2 regions of the Pseudomonas sp. LS_2 genome follow, and region 2 is predicted to be linked to the other one. Evidence: predicted binding sites of a transcription regulator. Region 2 holds the regulator's gene; the other holds the start of a gene.
What was found. The regulator FliA, encoded in region 2, starts transcription of late flagellar genes. The targets are predictions, from matches to a motif close to CTAAAGTTTNNNNNNNNNNNGCCGNTAA.
Positions count from the first base shown of each region.

Region 1 (15,209 bases), on a different contig from region 2:
ATGATCTGTTTTCGGCGAGGGTTGCTCGTGATTGTAAGTCCCTGTAATGCACCAAGAATCCCCGGCAGTCGGCTGCGCAAGGCATTGTTGGCAGGCGCAGCGCTGGTTGGCCTGATGAACGCAGGCCAGCTGTGGGCATTCAATCTTGACGATGTTGCAGCCAAGGCAAAGGATCTGGCCGGCCAGAAGTACGAAGCACCGAAGAGCAACCTGCCTCCGGTGTTCCGTGACATGAAATATGCCGACTACCAGAAGATCCGCTTCCTGCAGGAGAAGGCCGAATGGGCGAACGACAAGACCCCGTTCAAGCTGTCCTTCTATCACCAGGGCATGCATTTCGACACGCCGGTGAAGATCAACGAAGTGACGGCGACCAAGGTCGAGGAAATCAAGTACGACCCGAGCCGCTTCGCCTTCTCTGACGTGCCCCATGACCCGGAGACCACCAAGAACCTCGGCTACGCCGGCTTCCGCGTGCTCTACCCGATCAACAAGCCCGACAAGCAGGACGAAATCATGACCCTGCTTGGCGCCAGCTATTTCCGTGTAGTGGGCAAGAACCACGCCTATGGCCTGTCGGCCCGTGGCCTGGCCATCGACACCGCGCTGCCGTCCGGTGAAGAGTTCCCGCGCTTCACCGAGTTCTGGGTGGAAAAGCCAAAGCCTGCCGACAAGCACCTGGTGATCTACGCCCTGCTCGACTCGCCGCGCGCTACCGGCGCCTACAAGCTGACCGTGCGCCCGTCCAACGACACCATCGTAGACGTGAAGTCGCGCGTGTTCCTGCGTGACAACGTCAGCCGACTGGGCATTGCCCCGCTGACCAGCATGTACCTGTTCGGCCCCAACCAGCCATCGCGCATCATGAACTATCGTCCGGCCCTGCATGACTCCGAAGGCCTGTCGATCCATGCCGGCAATGGCGAGTGGCTGTGGCGTCCGCTGAACAACCCGAAACACCTGGCCGTGAGCAACTTCAGCGTCGAGAACCCGCGTGGTTTCGGCCTGATGCAGCGCCAGCGCGCCTTCAGCGACTACGAAGACCTCGACGACAACTACCAGCGCCGCCCAAGCACCTGGATCGAGCCCAAGGGCGACTGGGGCAAGGGCACCGTCGACCTGGTGGAGATCCCCACTGCCGACGAGACCAACGACAACATCGTTGCCTTCTGGAGCCCGGAGAAACTGCCTGAGCCTGGCAAACCCTTCGAGTTCGACTACCGTCAGCACTGGACCATCGAAGAACCGAAGTTCCAGGCTCCCGACTTGGGCTGGGTCAAGCAGACCCTGCGTTCGACCGGTGACGTCAAACAGTCCAACCTGATCCGCCAGCCGGACGGCAGCGTAGCCTTCCTGGTCGACTTCAATGGCCCGGCCCTGGCCGCGCTGGCCGAGGACACCCCGGTACGCAGCCAGATCAGCGTTGGCGACAACGCCGAAGTGGTCGAGAACAACCTGCGCTACAACCCTGAAATCAAGGGCTGGCGCCTGACCCTGCGGATGAAGGTGAAGGATCCGAAGAAACCTACCGAGATGCGTGCCGCACTGGTGCGCGACGTAGCGGTAGAGGCGCCGAAGGAAGCGAACCCGGCCAAGGATACCAAGCACGCCCATGCCAAGGCTGAACACGCCAAGGCTGGCAAGGCGGAAAAACCTGCCGAGCAACCAGCCGCCGATGCGGCGTCCACCCAAGAGGCCCCGGCCACCACCGAAAAAGTGCTGACCGAGACCTGGAGCTATCAGTTGCCTGCCGATGAGTAACTCAAGCCCAAGGCCGGAATCGCTTGGCGAATACCTGGCCCACCTCCCACTGAGCGATGAGCAGCGCGCGGAACTCGCCAGCTGCGCCTCGTTCAGCGAGCTGCACCAACGCCTGGCGGCCCAACCGGTCGCCAGCCCTGCCGAGGCCACCCAGGCCTCGGTAGGCCCGCGCCTTACCGTAGGCACTGCCGCCGAGCTGGAAGACGCCGAGATGCTTGCCGTCGACGGTAGCGGTCGGCTGTGCCTGAAGATCGCCCCGCCCATCAAGCGTACCAAGGTGCTGCCAGAGCCATGGCGCACCAACATTCTGGTGCGCATGTGGCGCCGCATGACTGGCCGACCCAACGCCCCGCAGCCGCCCAAGCGCGAGTTGCCGCCGGCGCGCTGGCGCTGGGTCGGCTCGATGCGCCGCTATATCCTGCTGTTGCTGATGATCGGCCAGACCGCCGTGGCCGGCTGGTACATGAAGGGCATTCTGCCGTACCAGGGCTGGTCGTTCGTCGACTTCGACGAGGTGGCCAACCAACCCCTCTGGGACACGGTCGTGCAGGTCTGGCCCTACGCCCTGCAAACCTCCATCCTGATCCTCTTCGGTATCCTCTTCTGCTGGGTGTCGGCGGGCTTCTGGACTGCGCTGATGGGCTTCCTCGAGCTGCTCACCGGGCGCGACAAGTACAAGATTTCCGGCAGCAGTGCCGGCAACGAGCCGATCGCCAGCGATGCACGTACCGCCATCGTCATGCCGATCTGCAACGAGGACGTGCCACGGGTGTTCGCCGGCCTGCGCGCGACCTTCGAGTCGGTTGCCGCGACCGGTGACCTGGACCGCTTCGACTTCTTCGTGCTCAGCGACACCAACGACAGCGACATCGCTGTCGCCGAGCAACAGGCTTGGCTGGAGGTGTGCCGTGAGGCCAAGGGCTTCGGGCGCATCTTCTACCGCCGCCGTCGGCGCCGCGTGAAGCGCAAGAGCGGCAACCTCGACGACTTCTGCCGTCGCTGGGGGGGTGAATACAAGTACATGGTCGTGCTCGACGCCGACAGCGTGATGAGCGGCGAATGCCTGACCAGCCTGGTACGCCTGATGGAGGCCAACCCCGACGCAGGCATCATCCAGACCGGGCCCAAGGCTTCGGGCATGGACACCCTCTATGCGCGTCTGCAACAGTTCGCCACCCGTGTGTACGGCCCGCTGTTCACCGCCGGCCTGCACTTCTGGCAGCTGGGCGAATCGCATTACTGGGGCCACAACGCGATCATCCGCATGAAGCCGTTCATCGAGCACTGCGCCCTGGCGCCGTTGCCGGGCAAAGGCGCGTTCGCCGGCGCGATCCTCTCCCACGACTTCGTCGAGGCTGCGCTGATGCGCCGTGCCGGCTGGGGCGTGTGGATCGCCTACGACCTGCCGGGCAGCTACGAAGAACTGCCGCCGAACCTGCTCGATGAGCTCAAGCGCGACCGCCGCTGGTGCCACGGCAACCTGATGAACTTCCGGCTGTTCCTGGTCAAGGGCATGCACCCGGTGCACCGCGCGGTGTTTCTCACCGGCGTGATGTCGTACCTGTCGGCGCCTCTGTGGTTCCTGTTCCTGGTGTTGTCGACCGCGCTGCTGGCGACCAACACGTTGATGGAGCCGCAGTACTTCGTCGAGCCGTTCCAGCTCTACCCGCTATGGCCGCAGTGGCACCCGGAGAAGGCTATCGCCCTGTTCTCCACGACCATCGTGCTGCTGTTCCTGCCCAAGCTGCTCAGCGTCATCCTCATCTGGGCCAAGGGCGCAACCGAGTTCGGCGGTCGCTTCAAGGTGACCCTGTCGATGCTGCTGGAGATGCTGTTCTCCATGCTGCTGGCGCCAGTACGGATGATCTTCCACACCCGCTTCGTGCTGGCCGCGTTCCTCGGTTGGGCCGCAACCTGGAACTCGCCGCAGCGTGACGACGACTCCACCCCGTGGAGCGAGGCCGTCCGTCGCCATGGCCCACAGACCCTGCTGGGTATTGCCTGGGCTGCACTGGTGGCGTGGTTGAACCCGAGCTTCCTGTGGTGGCTGGCGCCTATCGTGGGTTCGCTTGTGTTGTCGATCCCGGTGTCGGTGATTTCCAGCCGCGTGCGCCTGGGCCTGCGGGCCAAGGACGAGAAGCTGTTCCTGATTCCCGAGGAATACGCCACGCCCCACGAACTGCTGGCCACCGACCAGTACACCCACGAGAACCGCTGGCACGCGATGAAGGAAGGCTTCGTTCGTGCCGTGGTCGACCCGCGGCAGAACGCCCTGGCTTGCGCCATGGGTACCGCTCGCCACGGCCAGGCTGCGCCAATCGAGGCGCTGCGTGCCGAGCGCATCGCCAAGGCCCTGGAGGCGGGGCCGAAGGGTGTGGATGGCAATACCAAGCTGGCCCTGCTCAGCGACCCGGTGGCATTGTCGCGCCTGCATGAGCAGGTGTGGGCCGAGGGCCACGAGGCGTGGATCAAGGTATGGCGCAACTCCATCACCAGCGACCCGCACTCGCCGCTGTTGCCATTGCATCCGGAGAATGAGGCGCAGCCCGCTCTCGCAGGCGCCTGACCGATCGCATTCGCGGCGGTTCGGCGCCCCGACAAGCCCGCTCCTACAGGATCGCTGTGAACCTTGTAGGAGCGGGCTTGCCCGCGATGCTTTTTGCGGCACAGTGATTTTTGGCCAACAAAGTCCCCTCCGGCTCTAGGTGCAGGGCCGCGCATGCGTTAGCATCCCCCCCGACATAACGCACCGGTCGGAACGATCGTGCAAAAAAATAATACTTTGCGTACTTCTTGCTAGGGGATCTGGTGATGATGAAGAAATTCCTGTCGGGCATGATGCTCGGCGTCACTGCGCTGGTCGCCGTTGCGACCGCCCAGGCCGGCGCTATCGACGATGCAGTCAAGCGCGGCACCCTGCGTGTAGGCATGGACCCAACCTACATGCCGTTCCAGATGACCAACAAGCGCGGCGAGATCGTCGGCTTCGAAGTGGACATCCTCAAGGCCATGGCCAAGTCGATGAACGTCAAGCTGGAAACCGTTTCCACCGCCTACGACGGCATCATCCCGGCCCTGCTGACCGACAAGTTCGACATGATCGGCAGCGGCATGACCCTGACCCAGGAACGCAACCTGCGCCTGAACTTCAGCGAACCCTTCATCGTCGTGGGCCAGACCCTGCTGATCCGCAAGGAGCTGGCGGGCGAGATCAAGTCGTACAAGGACCTGAACAACGAGAAGTACCGCATCACCTCCAAGCTGGGCACCACCGGTGAGATGGTCGCCAAGAAGCTCATCAGCAAAGCCAAGTACCACGGCTACGACAACGAGCAGGAAGGGGTGATGGACGTGGTCAACGGCAAGGCCGACGCCTTCGTCTACGACGCGCCCTACAACGTTGTGGCCATCGAGAAGGCCGGCGCTGGCAAGCTGGTGTTCCTGGAGGAGCCCTTCACCTTCGAGCCACTGGCCTTCGGCCTGAAGAAAGGCGACTACGACAGCCTCAACTTCATCAACAACTTCCTGCACCAGATCAAGCATGACGGGACCTACGATCGTATCCACGACAAGTGGTTCAAGAACAAGGACTGGCTGAAGGACATGGAATAAGGCCCAGGCTACACGCCCAGGCACTGACCCCGACGCGCAGGCAACCCCTGCGCGTTCGCATTTACTGGAAGCACCCACGTGATCAAACACAAGAAAGCCCAGTGGCCCTGGCACGCGCTGACCGCGCTGGTCCTGGTCGGCCTGGCATTCAGCCTGTACATGGCCACCTCGATGATTTCCTACGAGTGGCGCTGGAACCGCGTGCCGCAGTACTTCGCCTACAAGGCCGAGGACGTGCAGCGCGCGGCAGGCTACGGCACGGTCGAGGAGATCGTCGTGTCCGGTGACACCGCACGTGTCACCCTCAAGGACGAAGACGGCGACCAGCAGGTGCTGGAAGTGGTCAAGGACAGCCTGCAACTGAGCCGCGGTGACGATGTTGCCGAGGGCGACGCGATCGGCGTTACCCGCCACTGGGCTGCAGGCCCACTGGCCTGGGGCCTTTGGACCACCTTGTGGATTTCCGTGGTGTCCGGTGCGCTGGGCCTGGCGATCGGCCTGTTCGCCGGGCTCTGCCGGCTGTCGAGCAACCCGACCCTGCGCGACCTGTCCACTGTGTATGTCGAGCTGGTGCGCGGTACGCCGCTGTTGGTGCAGATTTTCATCTTCTACTTCTTCATCGGCACCGTGCTCAACCTCTCCCGCGAATTCGCCGGGGTGGCGGCGCTGGCGCTGTTCACGGGCGCCTATGTGGCCGAGATCGTGCGTGCCGGCGTGCAGTCCATCGCCAAGGGACAGAACGAGGCGGCGCGCTCGCTCGGCCTGAACGGTGCGCAGTCGATGCGCCACGTGATCCTGCCGCAGGCGTTCAAGCGCGTGCTGCCGCCGCTGGCCGGGCAGTTCATCAGCTTGGTCAAGGACACTTCGCTGGTGTCGGTGATCGCCATCACCGAGCTGACCAAGAGCGGCCGCGAGGCCATTACCACGTCGTTCTCGACCTTCGAGATCTGGTTCTGCGTGGCGGGCCTGTACCTGCTGATCAACCTGCCGCTGTCGCACATCGCCAGCCGGCTCGAGCGGAGGCTTGCGCAAAGTGATTGAAGTCCGTGACCTGTTGAAAGTCTTCGACACCCGTGGCCATGTGGTTCGCGCGGTGGACAAGGTCACCACCCAGGTGGCCAAGGGCGAAGTCGTAGTGGTGCTGGGCCCTTCGGGCTCGGGCAAGTCGACCTTCCTGCGTTGCCTCAATGGCCTCGAGCATTTCGACGATGGGCATGTGTCTATCGACGGTCTGCGCCTGGACGACCCCAAGACCGATATCAACGCCTACCGTCGCGAAGTCGGCATGGTGTTCCAGCATTTCAACCTGTTCCCGCACATGACCGTGCTCGAGAACCTGTGCCTGGCGCAGAAGGTGGTGCGCAAGCGCAACAAGGCCGAGCGCGAGGCCAAGGCGCGGGCGTTGCTGGAGAAGGTGGGTATCGGCCAGAAGGCCAACGAGTACCCATCGCGGCTCTCTGGCGGCCAGCAGCAGCGCGTGGCGATCGCTCGGGCCCTGGCGATGGATCCGAAGGTGATGCTGTTCGACGAGCCCACCTCGGCGCTGGACCCGGAGATGGTCGGCGAGGTGCTGGACGTGATGAAGACCCTGGCCCAGGAAGGCATGACCATGGTCTGCGTGACCCACGAGATGGGCTTTGCCCGGGAAGTGGCGGACCGCGTGCTGTTCTTCGATCACGGCAAGCTGCTGGAAGACTCGGCGCCCAGCGAGTTCTTCGCCTCGCCGAAGGATCCCCGCGCCCAGGCGTTCTTGCGGCAGGTGCTTTAACAGCGGTGAATGGCACCGGCTTGGCCGGTGCTCGCGGGCGAGCCCGCTCCTACAGGTACAGCGCCCAGCGGCGGTGAACCTGCAGGAGCAGGCGACGCAGATGTCGGCTCAGAGCCTGAACCGCGCCACCAACCCTTGCAGATGAGTCCCCAACCGCGCCAGTTCAACGCTGGAGCTGGCCGTCTGCTCGCTTGCCGCCGAGGTCTGCTCGGAAATATCCCGCACGTTCATCACACTGCGGTTGATCTCCTCGGCTACCGCTGTCTGTTCTTCCGCCGCCGTGGCGATCTGCTGGTTCATCGCCTGGATCGACGACACCGTGTGTGCGATGGTCTCAAGCGACCCGCCGGCGCGGCGGGTCAGTTCCACACTGCTTCCGGTCAGCTCACGGCTATTGTCCATCACGCTGGCTACCCGCTGGGTGCCGCTTTGCAGGCTGGCGATCAGCTCTTCGATTTCCTCGGTGGACTGCTGGGTGCGCTGGGCCAGGCTGCGGACTTCGTCGGCGACTACCGCGAAACCGCGCCCGGCCTCACCGGCACGGGCCGCCTCGATGGCGGCGTTGAGGGCCAACAGGTTGGTTTGCTGGGCCACCGATTTGATTACATCGAGCACGCTGCCGATCTTGTCGCTCTCGGCCTTGAGCTGGTTCATCGCTTCGCTGGAATTCTCCACCTCGCCGGCCAGGCGCTCGATCTGCGCGATTGCCTCGCCCACCACGCGGTCACCTTCGCGTGCCTGCTGGTCGGCCATCAGGGCCGCTTCCGAAGCCTGTTCGGCGCTGCGTGCGACCTCGTGCACGGTGGCGGTCATCTGGTTCATGGCGGTGGCCACCTGGTCGGTCTCGACCTTCTGGTTGTTGACCCCGCTGCTGGTCTGCTCGGTGACCGCGGAAAGCTCTTCGGCGGCGCTGGCGATCTGCGTCACGCCTTCGCCGATCCCGCCGATCAGCTGGCGCAAGCCGATGGTCATGCGCTGCATGCTGGCCTGCAACTGACCCAGCTCGTCGCGACGCTCCACCAGCAGGTCCTGGCTCAGGTCGCCGCTGGCCACGCGTTCGGCGGCGGTGAGGGTCTGGCGCAGGGGTACGACGATCTGCCGGGTGATCACCCAGGCGGCCAGCAGGCCCAGCACCAGCGCCAGCGCGGTGGCACCGGCCAGCACGGTCTTGGCCTGTTGGGCGCCGGCATTGCGCACGCCGGTCTGCGATTCGGTCATCTGCTGGCTGGTATCCACCAGCACCTGGCCCTGGGCGACCATGCGTTGCAGGAGCTGTTCGGCGCTCGACTGGGCTGCGCCGAACTGGTTCACCGCGTCACGGTAGCCGGCCATGGCCGTAGCGGCGTCGGCCAGGCTGGCGGCATATTCGGCGGGAACCTTGGTCGGCAGGGTCTTGAGCACGGCGAGTGACTGGTCGATGGCGTTCAGGGCAGTCTGCTGGAACTCGGCCTTGCCACTGTAGGTGTAGCCGCGCACCTGGAAGCGTGCCTGTTGCAACAGGGCGCTGGCCTGCACGGCTTCCTGGTATTGGGCGATATCGCCCGCTTGCATCAAGCGCTGCTGCACCTTGCCGAGCAGGTCGGCGGCCTTGTCGGCCGTGTCGCCGAGCATGGCCCGGGCCGCTTCACGGCGCTGGTTGGCCTGTCTGATTTCGGTAAACGCCTGCTGGTACTGGCGCACCGCCTCGCGTTGTTGCTCCAAGCGTTGGTGGTCCTGGGGTTGCTCGATCTGGCCGAACATCATCTGTACCTGCGCGTCGAGCTGGCGCAGCGCTTTTTCCAGCTCGGCCATCGAGGCTTCGTCGCGGTTACGCTCGAACTGCTGCCGGGCGATGCGCAGCTCCTGGCTGTATTCGAGAATTACCGAGATATTGCCCAGCTTGTCGCCACGGGCTATCACGCTGTCCACGCCGCTCCAGCCCGTGGCGGTGATCGCCAGGGTCAACAGCAATACCAGGCCGAAGCCCATCCCCAGCTTGCGATTGACGCTCATATTTCCCAGTGTCTGGGCAAACCACCTGTACATAGCAACTCCCCTTGGTAACGCCGTGAAGCCATTTTTCTTATGTTGCAAAGGCCATCGGCTTGCCGGGGGGAAACTTGATAGGTGTTTGCTGACCCGTTGGTCAGAAAAATGAAATGGAATGTGTTTAGAAAATGCGCGAGAGCAGGGCGGTGACGGCGGTCTCGACCCGCAGGATGCGTTCGCCCAGCTGCACGGGGGCGAGGCCGGCCTTTTCCAGCAGCTCGACCTCGTAGGGGATCCAGCCGCCTTCAGGGCCGATGGCCAGGGTCACTGGCCCGTGCACGGCACGGGGGCAGGCCGGGTAGGGGCCGGGGTGGCCGACCAGGCCGGTGGTGCCTTGGGTGATGGCGGGCAAGCGGTCTTCCACGAAAGGTTTGAAGCGCTTCTCGATGATGACCTCGGGCAGCACGGTGTCGCGTGCCTGCTCAAGGCCAAGGATGAGGTTGTCGCGAATGCTTTGGGGGGTGAGGAACGGCGTTTGCCAGAAGCTTTTCTCGACCTTGTAGCTGTTGACCAGGATCAGCCGCTGCACGCCCAGGGTGGCGCAGGTCTGGAACAGTCGGCGCAGCATCTTCGGGCGCGGCACGGCCAGCACCAGGGTCAGGGGCAGCTTGGCTGGCGGCGGCTGGTCGAAGGTTACCTCGAGCTCGGCTTCGTGGCCTTCCAGGCGCAGCACCGTGGCCTTGCCCATCAGCCCACCGATGCGCCCGACGCGCAGGCTGTCGCCGACCACCACGCGGTGGATCTCCAGCATGTGAGTGAAGCGCCGGTCGGCCAGCACCACGCGGTCCGCCGCGACGAAGTCGGCGTCTTCCAGTAGCAGCAGGTTCACGGTTGGGTCGCAGGCGGCTGGTCGTTGTGGTCGTCCGCAGCGTCCTCGCGGGCCTGGCTGCGCTTGCGCACCAGGCCGCCGAACAGCACGCCGACCTCGAACAGCAGCCACATCGGCACGGCCAGCAGGGTCTGGGAGAAGATGTCCGGTGGGGTGAGGACCATGCCGACCACGAAGCAGCCGATGATCACGTAGGGGCGGATCTTGCGCAGGTAGGCCACGTCGACCACGCCGATCCACACCAGCAGCACCACCGCTACGGGGATCTCGAACGCCACCCCGAAGGCGAAGAACAGGGTCATGACGAAATCGAGGTAGCTGGCGATGTCGGTCATCATCGACACCCCCTCGGGCGTGGCGCTGGCGAAGAAGCCGAAGATCAGCGGGAACACCAGGAAGTAGGCGAAGGCCATGCCGGTGTAGAACAGCACGATGCTCGACACCAGCAACGGGATGGCGATGCGCTTTTCATGCTTGTACAGACCCGGTGCGATGAAGCCCCACACCTGCTGGAGGATGACCGGCATGGCGAGGAACAGCGAGACGATCATCGTCAGCTTGAACGGCGTGAGGAACGGCGAGGCCACGTCCGTGGCGATCATCGTCGCATGTTCCGGCAAATGCGCACGCAGGGGCGCCGACACCAGGGTGTAGATCTGCTGGGCGAAGGAGAACAGCCCGGCGAAGATCAGGAAGATGGCGGCAACGCAGCGCAGCAGGCGGGTACGCAGCTCGGTCAGGTGCGCGACCAGCGGCATCGGCTGGTCTTGTTCCGGGTTTTCGCTCATGGGGTTCGGGGCGGCTGGCTTGGCTCGGGAGTAGGAGGCGCCACGGGCGGGGCATCGGCGGCAGGCACCTGTGGTGGACTACTGGCCGGTGTTTCGCGGGTGGTCGGTGGCGTGCTCGGCTGGGCCTGCGGGTTGAGGATGCGCTTGGCTTGCTCTTCCATTTGCAGGATGTGCTCGTTGTGCAACTGGCGACGGATGTCGTCGGCGCCGATTTCGCGCTCGACTTCCATCTTGATGCTGTTGAAGCTGCGCTTGAGCCGGCCGATCCACAGGCCTGCGGTGCGCGCGGCCCCCGGCAGGCGCTCGGGGCCGAGCACCAACAGGGCGACCAGGCCGACGAGCAGCAGCTCGCTGAAGCTGATGCCGAACATGGCTCAGTCTTTGCGCTGTGGATCTTGGACCGGCGTGGCCTGGCCCTCGATGGTGTGCGGCGGGTTCAGCGGCGCGGTGCCCTGCGGCTGCTGGGTGGGTTGTACGGATGGCTGTACCGGCGGCGGTGGGGTTTGCTCGGCAGGTTTGCTCTCTTCGTCGTTCATGGCCTTGCGAAAGCCTTTGATCGACTCGCCCAGGTCGCTGCCGAAGTTCTTCAGCTTCTTGGTGCCGAACACCAGCACCACGACGACCAGCAGGACGACCCAGTGTTTCCAGTCAAAGATACCCATTACGTGCTCCTGAAAGGTGGGGGGGCGCAGCCCCTGGATACATCAGGCGGAAGGCTGGCGTGCGGCCTTCTCGTCATGTCCGGAGAGGCCGAAGCGGCGCTCCAGTTCGTCGAGCACCGCCTGCGGATGCTGGCCCAGCGCACTGAGCATGACCAGGCTATGGAACCACAGGTCGGCGGTTTCATAGATGACATCGCTGCAATCCTTGCTGACGGCGGCATCCTTGGCGGCAATGATGGTCTCGATCGACTCTTCGCCGAGCTTCTCGAGGATCTTGTTCAGGCCCTTGTGGTGCAGGCTGGCCACGTAGGAGCTGTCGGGGGCGGCGTGTTTGCGCTCCTCGAGTACTTCGGCGAGGCGGTTGAGGGTGTCGCTCATTGTCAGTGCCCTGCGTTGTAGATGGCGTCCGGGTCCTTCAGGACCGGGTCGACGATTTTCCACTGGCCGTCTTCGAAGACCCGATAGAAGCAGCTTTCACGACCGGTATGGCAGGCGATATGACCCAGTTGCTCGACCATCAGGATGACCACGTCGGCATCGCAGTCCAGGCGCAGCTCATGCAGCTTCTGCACATGGCCCGACTCTTCGCCCTTGCGCCACAGCTTGCCCCGCGAGCGCGACCAGTAGATGGCGCGTTGCTCGGCGGCGGTCAGGGCGAGGGACTCACGGTTCATCCAGGCCATCATCAGTACGCGCCCGGTCTTGTGGTCCTGGGCGATGGCCGGTACCAGGCCATCGCTGTTCCACTTGATCTCGTCCAGCCAGTCTTTCATCGTCGACTCCAAACCCGGGCCCGCTCCTGTACAGGCCCTTTGCGCCCTAGTGTGCCAGCCAGCGGCGCGGCTGGCTATCGGCGCACGATCAGGTAGAGCCCGGCGGCCAGCATCAGCCAGGCCGGCCAAACGGCCGGTGCGCTGAGGCTGGCGGCACCGGCGGCCAGCATTGCGCCGCCGCCGAGCAGGCCGGCACCGAGCAGGCGCAGTGCCCAGGTGTCGCCGTGGCGCCTGCGCTCGGGCAACTGCGGGTCGTGCAGGTGCGGCTGCGACAGACGTTCGAGCAGGTCGCGGGTCATGTCGGCCAGGTGCGGCAATTGCTCGGCCTGGCTGTAGAGGTTGCCGAACACTGCCTTGGGGCTCATGCGCTCGCGCATCCAGCGTTCCAGGAAGGGCTTGGCGGTGCTCCACAGGTCCAGGTCCGGGTACAGCTGGCGGCCCAGGCCTTCGATGTTCAGCAGGGTCTTCTGCAGTAGCACCAGCTGCGGTTGCACTTCCATGTTGAAGCGCCGTGCGGTCTGGAACAGGCGCATCAGTACCTGGCCGAAGGAAATATCTTTTAACGGTTTTTCGAAGATCGGCTCGCATACGGTGCGGATCGCCGCTTCGAATTCATTGACCTTGGTGTTCGCCGGTACCCAGCCCGAGTCGATGTGCAATTGCGCCACGCGGCGATAGTCGCGCTTGAAGAAGGCGATCAGGTTGCGCGCGAGGTAGTCCTGGTCCTCGTCGGTGAGGCTGCCGACGATGCCGCAGTCGATGGCAATGTACTGCGGGCTCCACGGCTTGACCGTGCTGACGAAGATGTTGCCGGGGTGCATGTCGGCATGGAAGAAGCTGTCGCGGAACACTTGGGTGAAGAACACCTCGACGCCGCGTTCGGCCAGCAGCTTCATGTCGGTGCGCTGGTCGGCCAGGGTGGCCATGTCGGTCACCGGCACGCCATAGATGCGCTCCATCACCAGCACCTTGGGGCGGCAGAAGTCCCAGTACACCTGGGGCACGTACATCAGCTCGGAGCCTTCGAAGTTGCGTCGCAGCTGGCTGGCGTTGGCGGCTTCGCGCAGCAGGTCGAGCTCGTCGTAGATGGTCTTCTCGTAGTCGCCGACCACCTCCACCGGGTGCAGGCGGCGGGCGTCGGCGGACACCCGCTCGGCCGCCTTGGCGATCAGGAACAGCCAGGCAAGGTCCTGGGCGATCACAGGCTTCAGGCCCGGGCGCACCACCTTCACCACCACTTCCTCGCCGCTTTTCAGGCGCGCAGCGTGCACCTGGGCCACCGAGGCTGAGGCCAGGGGCTCGACGTCGAAACGGCTGAACACCTCGCCCACCTTGGCGCCGAGTTGCGCTTCGATCAGCGCCACGGCTTTCTGCGGGTCGAACGGCGGCACGCGGTCCTGCAGCAGCATCAGTTCGTCGGCGACATCGGTGGGCAGCAGGTCGCGGCGGGTCGAGAGCAACTGACCGAACTTGATGAAGATTGGCCCCAGGTCCTGCAAGGCCAGGCGCAGGCGCGCACCACGGGAAAGTGCCAGCGGCTTGCGCGGCAACCAGCGCCAGGGCATCAGCAGGCGCAGGCTGAGCAGCCACCAGGGCAGGGGCAGGTCGAACAGCAGGTCATCGAGGCGGTAGCGGATCACGACGCGCTGGATGCGCAACAGACGGCGGACGGCGAGCAGCTTCATGCGTTATCGCTGGTATCGAGGGATTGGGAGAGGCGACGGATGCGTGCCTCCAGGCGTTCTATGTCGACCTTGAGCGAGTCCAGCTCGCTGAAGGCCGCTTCGGCTTCGCGTTGACCCACCAGGGTGCGGGACTCTTCGGCCAGGTATTCGGACAGATTCTGGCTGAAGCGCGACAGGCCTTGCTTGGTCCAGCGTGCGCGCAGGCGCAGGTGGCCGGCGAGCAGGGCGCTGGGCACCGGGCCGAGCCAGCGTTGCAGCGCGTACTCCCAGTCCAGCTCCAGGTCCTGCAGGATGCCGACCAGGTCCAGCAGCACGGCGCTGTCACCGTGCAGCTCGACCTGCGGGTTGTGCAGCACGGCGTTCTTGTCCTTGCTCAAGGCCAGCTGGCCCAGGCGGCTGGCCGGTGCGCGCAGGCGGCAATCGACCTCGCCTTCCCAGTGGGCGGCGAGCATCAGGCCTTCTTCGTCGGGCAGGATGAACACCTGCAAGGCCGGCTGCGTGCAGTCGATCTCGATCACCTTGCCCTCGAGCGCGGCCAGGCGCGGCAGCGCGGTGCTGTCCATGCGCAGCACACGGTTGAGCCCGTGCTCGGCGCTGGCGAGCAGGCCGGCCAGGAGCATCAGGGCTTGATTCCCCGGTGGACGGCGACGATGCCGCTGGTCATGTTGTGGTAGGTGACGCGGTCGAAGCCGGCGTCGACCATCATGCTCTTGAGGGTTTCCTGGTCGGGGTGCATGCGGATCGATTCGGCCAGGTAGCGATAGCTTTCCGAGTCGTTGGTGATCAGCTTGCCGGCCAGTGGCATGAAGGCGAACGAGTAGGCGTCGTAGGCGCGCGACATCAGCTTGTTGGTGGGCTTGGAGAACTCCAGCACCAGCAGGCGGCCACCGGGCTTGAGCACGCGCAGCATCGAGCGCAGGGCTTGGTCCTTGTGGGTGACGTTGCGCAGGCCGAAGGCGATGGTCACGCAGTCGAAGTGGTTGTCGGGGAACGGCAGCTTCTCGGCGTCCGCCTGCACGAACTCGATGTTGCCAGCCACGCCGCGGTCGAGCAGGCGATCGCGGCCGACCTTGAGCATTGACTCGTTGATGTCGGCGAGCACCACCTGGCCGGTGGGGCCGACCAGACGCGAGAACTTGGCCGCCAGATCGCCGGTGCCGCCGGCGATGTCCAGCACCCGGTTGCCGCTGCGCACGCCGGACAGCTCGATGGTGAAGCGCTTCCAAAGCCGGTGCATGCCACCGGAGAGGACGTCGTTCATCAGGTCGTACTTGGCGGCTACGGAGTGGAAGACCTCGGCGAC
Region 1 covers NZ_JAVAYC010000001.1:163,034-178,242, forward strand. The annotation lists gene RAC97_RS00740 (glucan biosynthesis protein G) at 28-1,761, shown strand; gene mdoH (glucans biosynthesis glucosyltransferase MdoH) at 1,754-4,327, shown strand; gene RAC97_RS00750 (transporter substrate-binding domain-containing protein) at 4,576-5,373, shown strand; gene RAC97_RS00755 (amino acid ABC transporter permease) at 5,452-6,414, shown strand; gene RAC97_RS00760 (amino acid ABC transporter ATP-binding protein) at 6,407-7,141, shown strand; gene RAC97_RS00765 (methyl-accepting chemotaxis protein) at 7,250-9,166, opposite strand; gene RAC97_RS00770 (16S rRNA (uracil(1498)-N(3))-methyltransferase) at 9,291-9,998, opposite strand; gene tatC (twin-arginine translocase subunit TatC) at 9,995-10,786, opposite strand; gene tatB (Sec-independent protein translocase protein TatB) at 10,783-11,157, opposite strand; gene RAC97_RS00785 (twin-arginine translocase TatA/TatE family subunit) at 11,161-11,448, opposite strand; gene RAC97_RS00790 (phosphoribosyl-ATP diphosphatase) at 11,491-11,826, opposite strand; gene hisI (phosphoribosyl-AMP cyclohydrolase) at 11,829-12,221, opposite strand; gene ubiB (ubiquinone biosynthesis regulatory protein kinase UbiB) at 12,296-13,906, opposite strand; gene RAC97_RS00805 (SCP2 domain-containing protein) at 13,903-14,526, opposite strand; gene ubiE (bifunctional demethylmenaquinone methyltransferase/2-methoxy-6-polyprenyl-1,4-benzoquinol methylase UbiE) at 14,526-15,209, opposite strand, start outside.
Region 1: RAC97_RS00765 (methyl-accepting chemotaxis protein) is a predicted target of FliA. The motif match lies at 9,218-9,245, and genes of this name have one in related genera.

Region 2 (15,209 bases):
GGCGCAGGCAGGTGTACCTCGACCAGAGGCGCTACCGGCTCGATGGCCTGGGTCAGGACCGCAATAGCGGCCGCGGCCACCACCTGGTCCTCCACCACGCTGACCACCGGCTCTGCCGGGGCCAGTACCGTCGGCAAGACCTTGGCAGCAGGTTCGGCAAAGGGCCGTGGCGCCACCACCGGCTCGACATGACGCCGGGCGTCGCGGGCCTGCTCTTCACGCACCGCGGCCGCGAACTCGTCGGCCGGCGCCTGGGCCACCGCAGCAGGCGGCGCAGGTGCAGGTTCCGGTGCCTCGGAGGTTTCGGTGGCCTCCTGCAGCAGGCCATCGAGGTAAGACTGCAACGCCAGTTGCGGCTTGCTGGTGATCCGGGCTTGGTTCATCAGGCCACCTGCAACGCGTTACGGTAGGTCAATAGGTGCTTGAGCAGCGCCCGGTAGGCGATCACCCCGCGGCTCTTGCCATCGAACTGCGAAGGCGTGACGCCATTGCGGCTGGCGTCGCGCAGGCGCGTATCGACCGGGATATAGCCCTGCCAGACCTGCTCGCCATAGGTGTCGCGCAATACCTTGAGGGTGCCGAGCGAGGCCTGGGTGCGGCGATCGAACAGGGTCGGGATGATCTGGTAGGGCAGCGCCTGCTTACGCGAGCGGTTGACCATCGCCAGGGTGCCGACCATGCGCTCCAGGCCCTTCACCGCGAGAAACTCGGTCTGCACCGGGATCACCAGTTGCTGGCTGGCCGCCAAGGCGTTGACCATCAGCACGCCAAGCAAGGGCGGGCTATCGATCAGGGCGAAGTCGAAATCCTGCCAGAGCTGCGCCAGACTCTTGGCGATCACCAGGCCCAACCCACCCTGCCCCGGCGACTGGCGCTCGAGCACCGCCAGCGCGGTGCTCGAGGGCAGCAGCGAAATGCGCTCATGGCTGGTGGGCAGCAGCAACTGCCCCGGCAAGCCCTCGGGCACGGCGCCCTTGTGCAGGAACAAGTCGTAGCAGCTGTGCTCCAGGGCATCGGGGTTGTGCCCGAAATAACTGGTCATCGAGCCGTGCGGGTCGAGGTCGACGACGACCACGCGCTTGCCCGCCTCGGCCAACAGGCCGGCCAAGGCGATAGTGGTGGTGGTCTTGCCGACGCCACCTTTTTGATTGGCTACTGCCCAGACTCTCATCGTGCGTTGCTTCCTCCCGGTACGGTCGAGTGCCCTGCCGGGAACGGTTCTAAAGGTTAGGTGACGGAGAATTGACGGGGCTGCCCCCTACCGTCGTGGCTGACGTAGCCGGTGCACTTTGTGTGCCAGCCCGACGCAACGCCGCATCCGGGGTGGCATTGGCGCTGCCAGAGCCGGTCAGGCTGCGGCGCACCTCCAGATTGCGGGAAATGACCAGCACCACTCGGCGATTACGCGAACGGCCATCGGCGGTGTCGTTGCTGGCCACCGGCTGGTACTCGCCATAGCCCACCGAGGCCATGCGCCCCGGGCTAACGCCTTCCATGGCCAGCAGGCGCACGATGCTCGCCGCGCGAGCCGAGGACAGCTCCCAGTTGGTCGGGTATTGGGCGGTGCGGATCGGCAGGTTGTCGGTGAAGCCCTCGACATGCACCGGGTTGGCGAATGGCCTGAGGATCTTCGCGACCTTTTCGACGATGTCGAAGGCGATGTCGCTGGGCATGGCATCGCCGCTGCCGAACAGCAACGCCGAGTTGAGCTCGATCTCGACCCACAGCTCGTTGCCGCGCACGGTCATCTGGTTGGAGCTGATCAGGTCGCCAAAGGCCTCGCGCACATCTTCGGTGATGGTCTTGAGCGGATCGGCGCTCTGCGCCAGGGCCGCGTCGGTCTGCTCGCTGTCCTTGACCAGCGGCTCGGCCGGCTTGACCGTGACCGGGCGCTCATCGCCGACAGGAATCGGCTTGAGGCTGCGCTCGGGGTCGTTGAACACCCCGATCAGCGCCTGGGAAATGACCTTGTACTTGCCCTCGTTGATCGAGGAGATCGAGTACATCACCACGAAGAAGGCAAACAGCAAGGTGATGAAGTCAGCGTACGACACCAGCCAGCGTTCGTGGTTTTCGTGTTCCTCGACATGACGACGACGGCGCATGGCTTACTCCATGAAGCCTTGCAGCTTCAGCTCGATCGAGCGTGGGTTCTCGCCTTCGGCGATCGACAACAGGCCTTCGAGAAGCATTTCACGGTAGCGCGACTGGCGCATGACAATGGCCTTGAGCTTGTTGGCCACCGGCAGCAGCACCAGGTTGGCGCTGGCCACGCCATAGATGGTGGCGACAAATGCCACGGCGATGCCGGTGCCCAGCTGCGAAGGGTCGCCCAGGTTGCCCATGACGTGGATCAGGCCCATCACCGCACCGATGATGCCGATGGTCGGCGCATAGCCGCCCATGCACTCGTACACCTTGGCCGCCTGGATATCGCGGCTTTCCTGGGTGAGGAAATCCACCTCCAGAATGCTGCGGATAGACTCGGGCTCGGCGCCGTCCACCAGCAGTTGCAGGCCCTTGCGTGCATAAGGGTCGGGCTCTGCATCGGCCACGCCTTCCAGGCCCAGCAGGCCTTCCTTGCGGGCGGTGAGGCTCCAGTTGACCACGCGGTCGATGCCGCCTGGCAGGTCGACCCTTGGCGGGAAGAAGATCCAGCGCAGAATCTGCAGGGCGCGTTTGAACGCCGACAGCGGCGATTGCAGCAACGCTGCCGCCAGGGTACCGCCGATCACGATCAAGGCCGCCGGGCCGTTGACCAGCGCACCGGCGTGCCCGCCCTCGAGGAAGTTGCCGCCAACGATGGCGACGAAGGCCAGGATCAGGCCTATCAGGCTCAACACATCCATCAGACGCAGGCCTCGACCAGGTGTTTGCCGATTTCATCCAGGCTGTACACCGCGTCGGCCAAGTTGGCCTTCACGATCGCCATGGGCATGCCATAGATCACGCAGCTGGCTTCATCCTGGGCCCATACGGTGCTGCCGCCCTGCTTGAGCAGGCGCGCACCCTCGCGGCCGTCGGCGCCCATGCCGGTGAGTACCACCGAGAGCACCTTGTCGCCATAGGACTTTGCCGCCGAGCCGAAGGTGATATCCACGCACGGCTTGTAGTTCAGGCGTTCGTCACCCGGCAGGATCTTCACCGTGCCACGACCATCGACCATCATCTGCTTGCCCCCAGGCGCCAGCAGCGCCAGGCCCGGACGCAATACATCACCGTCCTCGGCTTCCTTGACGCTGATCTTGCACAGCTTGTCGAGGCGCTCGGCGAAGGCCTTGGTGAACGCCGCCGGCATGTGCTGGATCAGCACGATCGGTGCCGGGAAGTTGGCGGGCAGTTGGGTCAGCACGCGCTGCAAAGCCACCGGGCCACCGGTGGAGGTGCCGATCGCCACCAGCTTGTAAGGCTTGCGCTTGGGCGCCGGCGAGTGACTGGCAGGTGCTGCGGCGCTGCGTGCAGGTGCCGCCGGGCGTGCCGGGGGGGAGCTGGCCAGGGTGCCGGCCGGAGCAGGAGCCGTGCCGGTAGCAGGCGCCGGGGCATGGCTTTGGCTGCTGTAGCCACTGAAACGGCGGTTGCTGCGCGAAATGGTATGCACCTTCTCGCACAGCATCTGTTTGACCTTGTCCGGGTTGCGCGAAATGTCTTCGAAGTTCTTCGGCAGGTAGTCGACCGCACCGGCATCCAGCGCATCGAGCGTGACGCGAGCGCCTTCGTGGGTCAGCGAGGAGAACATCAACACCGGCGTCGGGCAGCGCTGCATGATATGCCGCACCGCGGTGATGCCGTCCATCATTGGCATCTCGTAGTCCATGGTGATGACATCGGGCTTGAGCGACAGCGCCTGGTCGATCGCTTCCTTGCCGTTGGTGGCGGTGCCGACCACCTGGATGGTCGGATCCGACGAGAGGATTTCCGAGACGCGGCGGCGGAAGAAACCGGAATCATCCACCACCAGGACCTTGACTGCCATAAACACTCCATTAGGCGGCGCAACCGCCAGGTCGCGCCGCCGAAATCAAATACGCCGGGCGGCGTAACGCTTGAGCATGCTCGGTACGTCGAGGATCAACGCAATGCGACCGTCACCGGTGATGGTGGCGCCCGACATGCCCGGCGTGCCCTGGAGCATCTTGCCCAGCGGCTTGATCACCACCTCTTCCTGGCCCACCAGCTGGTCGACCACGAAACCGATGCGCTGGGTGCCCACGGAGAGGATCACCACATGCCCTTCGCGCTGCTCCTCGTGCGCCTGGTCCTGGACCAGCCAGCGCTTGAGGTAGAACAGCGGCAGCGCCTTGTCGCGCACGATCACCACCTCCTGGCCGTCGACCACGTTGGTGCGCGACAGGTCCAGGTGGAAGATCTCGTTGACGTTGACCAGCGGGAAGGCGAACGCCTGGTTGGCCAGCATCACCATCAGGGTCGGCATGATCGCCAGGGTCAGCGGCACCTTGATGACGATCTTCGAGCCCTGGCCCTTGGCCGAGAAGATGTTGATCGAGCCGTTGAGCTGGGAAATCTTGGTCTTCACCACGTCCATGCCCACGCCGCGGCCGGACACATCGGAGATTTCGGTCTTGGTCGAGAAGCCCGGGGCGAAGATCAGGTTGTAGCAATCCGACTCGCTCAGGCGGTCGGCGGCATCCTTGTCCATCAAGCCCTTTTCCACGGCCTTGGCGCGCAGGATGTTCGGGTCCATGCCCTTGCCGTCATCGGAAATCGACAACAGGATGTGGTCGCCTTCCTGCTCGGCCGAAAGCACCACGCGGCCAGTGCGCGACTTGCCGGAGGCCTCGCGCTCCTCGGGGGTCTCGACACCATGGTCGACCGCGTTGCGCACCAAGTGCACCAACGGGTCGGCCAGGGCCTCGACCAGGTTCTTGTCCAGGTCGGTTTCTTCGCCGACCAGTTCCAGGTTGATCTCTTTCTTGAGCTGGCGCGCCAGGTCACGAACCAGGCGTGGGAAGCGGCCGAAGACCTTCTTGATCGGCTGCATGCGGGTTTTCATCACCGCGGTCTGCAGGTCGGCGGTGACCACGTCGAGGTTGGACACGGCCTTGGACATGGCCTCGTCGCCGCTGTTCAGGCCCAGGCGCACCAGGCGGTTACGCACCAGCACCAGTTCGCCGACCATGTTCATGATCTCGTCCAGGCGTGCGGTGTCGACGCGTACGGTGGTTTCCGCCTCGCTGGCACCATGCTTCTCGGGTGCAGCAGCGGGGGCGCGGGCCGCTGCGGGGGCAGCAGGCTTGGCGGCGGCAGGTGCAGGTGCAGGTGCAGGTGCAGGTGCAGGTGCAGGAGCAGGAGCAGGCTTTGCCGCAGAGGCGGCTACTGCGGCTACAGCTGCGGGCGCCTCGGCAACGACCGCATCGCTGGAAAACTTGCCCTTGCCGTGCAACTGGTCGAGCAGCGCTTCGAACTCGTTTTCGGTGATGTGTTCGCCCGCAGCACCCGCCGGTGCGGCGGTACCGGCGGCGGCGGCGACCCCAGGCAACGCGTCGACGGCGAAGGTGCCCTTGCCGTGCAACTGGTCAAGCAGCGCCTCGAACTCGGCATCGGTGATTTCATCACCTGCCGGTGCAGCCACGCTGGTCTCGGGCTGGGTAGCGGTGATCTCGGCAGAGAACTGGCCTTTGCCGTGCAACTGGTCGAGCAACGACTCGAATTCGGCGTCGGTGATTTCGTCACCGCCACCGCTGGTGACTTCGCCTTGCAGCTGCTGGGCAGCCTCGGCCTCGGCCTTGACCGCATCGAGCGAGTCGAGCAGTTGTTCGAATTCGGTGTCGGTGATATCGGCCTCGGCAGCAGGTGCCTCAACCGCGGCAACCGGTTCGGCGACTGCGACTGGCGCATCGTTGCCAGCGGGCTCTGCCAGGCGAGACAGCGCCGCCAGAAGCTCCGGCGTGGCCGGGGTGATGTCGGTGCGCTCGCGGACCTGGCCGAACATGCTGTTCACCGTATCCAGTGCCTCGAGCACCACATCCATCAGTTCCGCATCGACCCGGCGCTCCCCTTTGCGCAGGATGTCGAACACGTTCTCTGCGATATGGCAGCACTCCACCAGCTCGTTGAGCTGGAGGAAGCCGGCGCCCCCTTTTACAGTGTGAAAACCGCGGAAGATCGCATTGAGCAGGTCGGCATCGTCGGGCCGGCTTTCCAGCTCGACCAGTTGCTCGGACAGTTGCTCAAGGATTTCGCCGGCTTCTACCAGGAAATCCTGGAGGATTTCTTCATCGGCGCCGAAGCTCATTAAACGTGCTCCCTAAAAACCCAGGCTGGACAGCAGATCGTCGACATCGTCCTGACTGGACACGACGTCTTCACGCTTATCGGCATGAATCTGCGGACCTTCACCCCGAGTCGGATGTTTTTCTTGATCTTTTTCAGCACGCAACTGCTGGTGGTCATGTTCGATACCGGCAAAGCGGTCGACTTGACTGGCCATGAGCACGAGCTTGAGCAGATTTTTTTCGACTTCGGTCACCAGCGCGGTGACGCGCTTGATGACCTGGCCGGTCAGGTCCTGATAGTCCTGAGCCAGCAAGATATCGTTGAGATGGCTGGCGACGTCGCGGTTGCCCTCGGCACTGCGCGCCAGGAAAACGTCGACGCGCTTGGCCAGCTCACGGAACTCCGGCGCTGCCACTTCCCGGCGCATGAAGCGCTGCCAGTCGGCCGACAGGGCCTGGGCCTCGCTCGCCAGGTCGTTGAGCACCGGGGTGCTCTGCTCGACCAGGTCCATGGTGCGATTGGCCGCGTTCTCGGTCAGCCGCACCACATAGGACAGGCGTTCGGTAGCGTCGGTGATCTGCGACACCTCCTCGGCCTGCGGCATGTGCGGGTCGATCTGGAAGTTGACGATGGCACTGTGCAGCTCACGGGTGAGCTTGCCGACTTCCTGGTACAGGCCACGGTCGCGGGTCTGGTTGAGCTGGTGGATCAGTTGCACCGCGTCGCCGAACTGGCCGCGCTCCAGGCTCTGCACCAGTTCTTCGGCATGCTTCTTGAGGGTCGACTCGAACTCCCCCAGAGAATCGTTCTTGGATTCCATAGCGCCCCCTGACGTGGCTCAGCCGTTGACGCGCTCGAAGATCTTCTCGATCTTTTCTTTCAGCGCCAAGGCAGTGAACGGCTTGACCACGTAGCCGTTGACGCCGGCCTGGGCCGCTTCGATGATCTGCTCGCGCTTGGCCTCAGCGGTCACCATCAGCACCGGCAGGTGCTTGAGGCGTTCGTCGGCGCGTACCGCGCGCAGCAGGTCGATGCCAGTCATGCCAGGCATGTTCCAGTCGGTCACGAGGAAGTCGAAGGGCTCGCTGTTGAGCATCGGCAGTGCCGTGTTGCCATCATCGGCCTCTTTGACGTTGGTGAAGCCCAGGTCACGCAACAGGTTCTTGATGATCCGCCGCATCGTCGAGAAGTCGTCAACGATGAGGATTTTCATATCTTTGTTCAATTAGACCTCCAAGCAGTCTTTAACGCGCTCGGCGCCGAGCGCGCGCTCAATCAATTCGGTACAACCTGCAACGACTGCAATGAAACCTTCGCTCAACGCGCCCGCCATTCCCCAAGGCGGCTGCGCAGGCGTGCCGCGCACTGGCTGTGCAACTGGCTGACCCGTGACTCGCTGACCCCCAGCACCTCACCGATCTCCTTGAGGTTCAGCTCCTCGTCGTAGTACAGCGACAGTACCAGGCGCTCGCGCTCCGGCAGGTTGGCAATCGCCTCTGCCAGGGCCGACTGGAAGCGCTCGTCTTCCAGATCACGCGAAGGTTCCAGCTGGCCGCTGGCACCGTCCTCGTGCAGCCCTTCATGTTCACCGTCCTGCAACAGGTCGTCGAAACTGAACAGGCGGCTGCCCAAGGTATCGTTCAAAATCCCGTAGTAATCATCGAGACTCAATTGGAGTTCGGCAGCAACCTCGTGATCTTTAGCGTCACGACCCGTTCTGGCCTCGACGCTGCGCATCGCGTCACTGACCATGCGCGTGTTGCGGTGCACCGAACGCGGCGCCCAATCGCCCTTGCGCACCTCGTCAAGCATCGCGCCGCGGATGCGGATGCCGGCATAGGTCTCGAAGCTGGCGCCCTTGCTGGCGTCGTATTTGTTGGCCACTTCCAGCAAACCGATCATGCCGGCCTGGATCAGGTCCTCGACCTGCACGTTGGCCGGCAGGCGCGCCAGCAGGTGGTAGGCGATACGCTTGACCAGCGGCGCATAGCGCTCGATCAGCTCGTACTGGGCATCCTTGGACGCCTTGCTGTACATCTTGAAACCGCTCGAACTCATAGCACCGGCCCTGCGCTGGTGGGTTGCACCAGGCGTTCGACGAAGAACTCAAGGTGACCGCGCGGATTGGCTGGCAGCGGCCAGCTGTCGACCTTCTGCGCGATGGCCTTGAAGGCCAGGGCGCACTTGGAACGCGGGAAGGCTTCGTACACTGCCCGCTGCTTCTGCACCGCCTTGCGCACGCATTCGTCGTATGGCACCGCGCCGACGTACTGCAGGGCCACGTCGAGGAAACGGTCGGTGACCTTGGTCAGCTTGGCGAACAGGTTGCGCCCTTCCTGCGGGCTTTGCGCCATGTTGGCCAGCACGCGGAAACGGTTCATGCCGTAGTCGCGGTTGAGCAGCTTGATCAGCGCGTAGGCGTCGGTGATCGAGGTGGGCTCGTCACATACCACCAGCAGCACTTCCTGGGCGGCGCGGACGAAACTGACCACTGAGTCACCAATACCCGCAGCGGTGTCGATCACCAGTACGTCGAGGTTGTCGCCGATCTCGCTGAAGGCTTGGATCAACCCGGCATGCTGGGCCGGAGCCAGGTGCACCATGCTCTGGGTGCCAGAGGCCGCCGGCACGATACGTACCCCGCCAGGGCCTTGCAGGAGTACATCGCGCAGCTCGCAACGGCCTTCGATGACGTCGGCCAGGGTGCGCTTGGGTGTCAGGCCCAGCAGCACGTCGACGTTGGCCAGGCCCAGGTCGGCATCCAGCAACATGACCCGGCGGCCGAGTTCGGCCAATGCCAGGGACAGGTTCACTGAAACGTTGGTCTTGCCGACGCCACCTTTGCCACCGGTCACGGCGATCACCTGTACGGGATGCATGCTACCCATTTCTGTTCTTTACCTTGTTTCGCGTGGAACCAGTCCACTTGAAGGGTCTTGCCCGGTACCTAGGGTCGGTAGTGAAACCGCCTGCGCGATGATCCTGCTGCGTTGAAAGCAGGACCTCCGCTCGGCGACTTTTCGTACACACCCTTCCGCCACTCATGGTTCAACCCGCACGCTTGCCGGGGTTGTGGTAGAGGTCAGCGAACATGTCGGCCATGGCTTCTTCGCTGGGGTCTTCCTGCAACTGCACGCTCACTGCCCGGCTTACCAGCTGGTGCTTGCGCGGCAGCTGCAGGTCGTCAGGGATGCGTGGTCCATCGGTCAGGTAGGCAACCGGCAGTTGATGACTGATGGCCAGACTCAGCACTTCGCCGAGGCTGCCCGTTTCGTCGAGTTTGGTCAGGATGCAACCGGCCAGCCCGCAGCGCTTGTAGCTGTGGTAGGCAGCGGTGAGCACCTGCTTCTGGCTGGTGGTGGCCAGTACCAGGTAGTTCTTGGCGGCGATGCCGCGGCTGGCGAGGCTCTCCAGCTGCATGCGCAGGGCCGGGTCGCTGGCTTGCAGGCCGGCGGTGTCGATCAGCACCACGCGCTTGCGCAGCAGCGGCTCCAGGGCTTGGCCGAGGGACTCGCCGGGGTCGACGTAGGTCACCGGAACGTTGAGGATCCGCCCCAGGGTCTTGAGCTGTTCCTGGGCGCCGATGCGGAAGCTGTCCATGCTCACCAGGGCGATGTTCTGTGCGCCGTACTTAAGCACATAGCGCGCCGCCAGCTTGGCCAGGGTCGTGGTCTTGCCCATGCCGGCCGGGCCGACCATGGCGATCACCCCGCCCTCCTCGATCGGCTCTACCTCAGGCACGTCGAGCATGCGCGCCAAGTGTGCCAGCAGCATGCGCCAAGCCTGGCGCGGCTCCTCGATGCCGGCGGTCATGTCGAGCAGTTCACGGGCGATGGGCCCGGACAGGCCAATACGTTGCAGGCGGCGCCACAGGTTGGCCTGTTGCGGCTGACTGCCTTGCAGCTGGCTCCAGGCCAGCGAGCCGAGCTGCACTTCGAGCAGTTCGCGCAGGCCGGAGAGCTCCGAACGCATGGCGTCGAACAGGCGCGGATCGACCGGCGCAGGCGTCGGCGCCTTGACGGCGGCCGGCGGCAACTCCACATGGGGTTCGATCAGCGGCTCCGAGGCGGTCAGCGAAAGGCCGGCGAACAGCTGGCGGTTGCCATCCTCGGTATCGTTGCGGCTGCCGAGCTCCGCCTGGGCGGTGGCGATACGCGACTGCGTCTTGCGCAGCTCGTCCTCGAGCTCGGCATTGGGCACGCGCGGGGCCAGCGCGGACAGCTTGTAGTCCAGCGCGGCGGTCAGCTCGACGCCACCGGCAATGCGCCGGTTGCCGATGATAGCGGCATCGGCGCCCAGCTCATCGCGGACCAGCTTCATGGCCTGACGCATATCGGCGGCGAAAAAACGCTTAACTTGCATAACCCACTACCTCAGCCATTAGGGCCCACGGTGGCAACGATGGTGACTTGCTTGTTGTCCGGTATCTCCTGATACGCAAGGACATGCAGGTTCGGTACGGCAAGACGGCCGAAGCGCGACAGCATGGCGCGGATCGGGCCAGCCACCAGAAGAATGGCAGGTTGACCTTGCATCTCCTGGCGCTGCGCCGCTTCGATCAGCGAACGCTGCAGCTTCTCGGCCATGCTCGGCTCCAGGAGAACACCGTCTTCCTGGCCCTGCCCGGCCCGTTGCAAACTATTGAGCAAGATCTGTTCCAACCTTGGCTCCAGCGTGATGACAGGCAGCTCCGACTCAGTGCCGACAATGCTTTGCACGATGGCGCGACACAATCCGACGCGCACCGAGGCCACCAGCGCGGCGGTATCTTGACTCTTGCCCGCGTTATTCGCGATGGCCTCGGCAATGCTTCGAATATCGCGCACCGGCACCTGCTCGGCAAGCAGAGCCTGAAGGACCTTGAGCAGGCCTGACAAGGAAATGACACCCGGCACCAGTTCCTCGGCGAGCTTGGGCGACGCCTTGGACAGCACTTGCAGCAGTTGCTGCACTTCTTCGTGGCCGATCAGCTCGTGGCAATGCTTCTGCAGAATCTGGTTGAGGTGGGTGGCGACCACGGTACTGGCGTCCACCACGGTGTAGCCCAGCGACTGCGCCTGGGCGCGCTGGGCGATGTCGATCCACACCGCTTCCAGGCCGAATGCCGGGTCGCGTGCGGCGATACCGTTGAGGCTGCCGAACACCTGGCCGGGGTTGATCGCAAGTTCGCGGTCCGGGTAGATCTCGGCCTCGGCCAGGATCACCCCCATCAGGGTCAGGCGATATGCGCTGGGCTGCAGGTCGAGGTTGTCGCGAATATGCACGGTGGGCATGAGGAAGCCCAGGTCCTGGGACAGCTTCTTGCGCACACCCTTGATTCGCGCCAGCAACTGGCCGCCCTGGTTGCGGTCCACCAGGGGAATCAGCCGGTAACCGACTTCCAGGCCGATGGTATCGATCGGCGTCACATCGTCCCAGCCCAGTTCCTTGGTTTCCAGGGCGCGCTGCGGCGAGGGCAGCAGGTCCTGCTGGCGCTGGGCTTCCTCCAAGGCTACGACCTTGGCCTTCTGCTGCTTCTTCCACACCAGGTAGGCGCCACCTGCGGCCATCAGGCCGAGGCTGAGAAAGGCGACGTGGGGCATGCCAGGCACCAGGCCCATGACGATCATCAGCCCGGCAGATACCGCCAGGGCCTTGGGCGAGTCGAACATCTGCCGGTTGATGAGTTTGCCCATGTCCTCGGAACCCGAGGCGCGGGTGACCATGATGGCCGCGGCAGTGGACAGCAGCAGCGAAGGCAGCTGCGCCACCAAACCGTCACCGATGGTCAGCAGGGCGTAGACCCTGCCGGCGTCGCCAAAGGTCATGCCGTGCTGCAACATGCCGATCAGCATGCCGCCAATCAGGTTGATGAACAGGATCAGCAGGCCGGCGATGGCGTCGCCGCGCACGAACTTGCTGGCACCGTCCATCGAGCCGTAGAACTCGGCCTCCTGGGCCACCTCGGCGCGACGCGCCTTTGCCTGGGCCTGGTCGATGAGGCCGGCGTTGAGGTCGGCGTCGATGGCCATCTGCTTGCCGGGCATCGCGTCGAGGGTAAAGCGCGCGCTGACCTCGGAGATACGCCCGGCACCCTTGGTGACCACCACGAAGTTGATGATCATGAGGATGGCGAACACCACCGCACCGACCACGTAGTTGCCGCCGATGACCACATCGCCAAAGGCCTGGATCACCTTGCCCGCAGCGCCATGACCTTCCTGCCCATGGAGCAGTACCACGCGGGTGGAGGCCACGTTCAGCGCCAGGCGCAGCAGCGTCGCGACCAGCAGGATGGTGGGGAATGCGGCGAAGTCCAGTGGGCGCAGGGCATACACGCAGACCAGCAGGACCACGATCGACAGCGCGATGTTGAAGGTGAAGAACACGTCCAGCAGGAACGGCGGGATCGGCAACATCATCATTGCCAGCATCACCAGCAGCAACACAGGCACGCCCAGGTTGCCCCGACCGAGGCCGGCCAGGTTGTTTCGGGCGTTGCTGATTAACTGGGAGCGATCCACCACGATTCCTCTTCAAGCAAAACTTTGACGCCTGGACGGCGCTTGGCCGTGGCTTTGCAAGAAGCTTTCCAACTTTTGCACAAGGCGCAATCCTCAGCGGTGAATGGCTCAAGATCGCGGATTGCGTCGCAGTGATGCCGGGCCCCGGAACATTCGCCTCGCCGCCTGCTCTGATCGAGATTACCCTGGCGGCGAATCAATGACTTCAACCTCACGGTCGTTTTGGAAAGGACACTATGGATCACCGAATCATCATCGTAGGAGCGGGCATCACCGGTAGCGCAATGGCCCGCGCACTCGGCGCGAAAGGCATCGAGCATGTCGTGGTGGAGAAACGAACGGTGGCTGCCGATGACGGCCTGGCAATCAACCTGCCAGGCAATGCGATCGCGGCGCTCGATCGCCTGGGGCTCGCCGAAGAGGTGATGAGGCTGGGCACTCCCGTACGTCGACGCGAGTACCGCACAGGCTCGGGGCGCCTTTTGTTCCAAGTCGATGAGGACGCGTTCTGGGGAGCCTCCATGCGGCCCCATGCGATGCTGCGAGGCGACTTGCTGCGCCTGCTCGCCAGCGACCTGCCGGAAGCCTCCGTACTGCGCGGCTGCGCCATCGCCGAGCTGAGCCAGGACGAGCAGAGCGTCACGGCGTCGCTGGACGACGGGCGCATGCTCAAGGCCGGCCTGGTCATCGGGGCTGACGGCGTGCACTCGCGAACCCGTGAAACCCTGCTGTTGGCCGACCAACGCAAACCCTCGCTGATCGGCAGCGCCAGTTGGCGCTTCATGGTGCCGAACCCTGGCGTGGATTGCTGGACCGTGTTCGCCTCTGCTGGCACGGTGATCCTTCTGATGCCGGTGAACCAAGGCCAGGCCTACGGTTGGGCCATGACCGAGCAGCCCTCGAGCGGCAATACCCCGGCAGGCCTGGAAAGCGCCTTCGCCACCTTCCCCAGCGTGGTACGCCAAGCCATCGGCGCAGCGCTGGCAGAGCCCTCGCGCCTCTACCATTCGCCTCTGCTCGACGTTCGTACGCCAGAGTGGTCTCGCGGCCGCATCGTGCTGGCCGGCGACTCGGCCCACGCCATGGCGCCGGTCTGGGCACAAGGCGCAGCGCTCGGCCTGGAGGACGCGCTGGTGATGGCCGAGGAGCTGTCCGGCACATCGGACTGGATGCAAGCAATCCAGAAATACGAGGCGCGGCGCAAACCTCGCGCCGCCCATGTGCAGGCCGCGACCGACGGCATGTCGCGGGCCGCCAAGCTGCCGCAATGGCTTCGTTCGCTGGTCCTGCCCATCGCCGGGCCAAAACGCTACGCCTCGACTTACGAGCCCCTGAAAAATTGGGTTTGAACCTTGGAGACGAAGCTCAACTATCGCGCTGCAAATCCGGCGGAATCGGCAGGTCTGGCTTGAGCGGCTCCGGCGCCTTGCCCTTGCCGGAACGGTACTGGCGGATCTGGAACACGTACGCCAGGACCTGCGCCACGGCCAGGTAAAGCCCCGCCGGAATCTCTTGCTCGAGCTCGGTGGAGTAGTAGATCGCCCGGGCCAACGCGGGCGATTCGAGAATCTGCACCTTGTGCGCGACGCCGATCTCGCGAATCTTCAGTGCCAGGAAGTCGGTCCCCTTGGCCAGCAGCAACGGCGCCGCCCCGCCCGTCTCCGGGTCGTACTTGAGAGCCACGGCGTAGTGGGTCGGGTTGGTAATGATGACGTCGGCTTCCGGCACTGCCGCCATCATGCGTCGTTGCGATGCCTCGCGCTGCAACTGGCGGACGCGCTGCTTGACCTCTGGCTTGCCCTCGGTGTTCTTGTATTCATCGAGCACCTCCTGCTTGGTCATCTTCAGCTTGTTGTGCGCCTGCCACATCTGGAACGGCACGTCCACGGCGGCGATCAGCAACAGGCTCGCCGCCATCCACAAGGCACTCCAACCGACCACCTGGACACTGTGGATGATCGCCTGCTCCAGTGGCTCGTTGGCGATCGCCAGCAATGCTTCACGGTCGTGGGCCAGCACGACGATCGCCACGACCAGGACCAGAAAGAACTTGGCGACCGCCTTGAGCAGCTCGGTCAGCGAGTGCAGCGAGAACATCCGCTTGATCCCCGCCAGGGGGTTCATGCGGCTGAACTTTGGTTGCAGCAGAGAACCGGAGAACAGAAAGCCGCCCAAGGCGATCGGCCCAATGAACGCCAGCACGAACAACAAAACCAGTACCGGCTGGGTCGCCCAGATGGCCATCTTGCCTGAGGCCAGCAGGAATGCCCCCATGGCTCGCTCGTCCACCAGCACCTCACGCGACAGCGTGAAGTTCATGCGCATCAGCGCCATCAGCGTCTCGGCCAGATAACCGCCGAACGCCAACAAGCCGCCAGCACCGCCCAGGGTCAAGGCAAAGGTATTGAGTTCCTTGGAGCGGGCGATCTCGCCCTTTTCCCGTGCGTCGCGCTTGCGCTTTTCAGTGGGTTC
Region 2 covers NZ_JAVAYC010000024.1:2,125-17,333, reverse strand. The annotation lists gene RAC97_RS19225 (CheW domain-containing protein) at 1-383, opposite strand, end outside; gene RAC97_RS19220 (ParA family protein) at 383-1,171, opposite strand; gene motD (flagellar motor protein MotD) at 1,221-2,105, opposite strand; gene RAC97_RS19210 (flagellar motor protein) at 2,109-2,849, opposite strand; gene RAC97_RS19205 (chemotaxis response regulator protein-glutamate methylesterase) at 2,849-3,973, opposite strand; gene RAC97_RS19200 (chemotaxis protein CheA) at 4,019-6,253, opposite strand; gene RAC97_RS19195 (protein phosphatase CheZ) at 6,266-7,054, opposite strand; gene RAC97_RS19190 (chemotaxis response regulator CheY) at 7,073-7,447, opposite strand; gene fliA (RNA polymerase sigma factor FliA) at 7,552-8,292, opposite strand; gene fleN (flagellar synthesis regulator FleN) at 8,289-9,122, opposite strand; gene flhF (flagellar biosynthesis protein FlhF) at 9,283-10,596, opposite strand; gene flhA (flagellar biosynthesis protein FlhA) at 10,608-12,737, opposite strand; gene RAC97_RS19165 (FAD-dependent monooxygenase) at 12,974-14,086, shown strand; gene flhB (flagellar biosynthesis protein FlhB) at 14,103-15,209, opposite strand, start outside.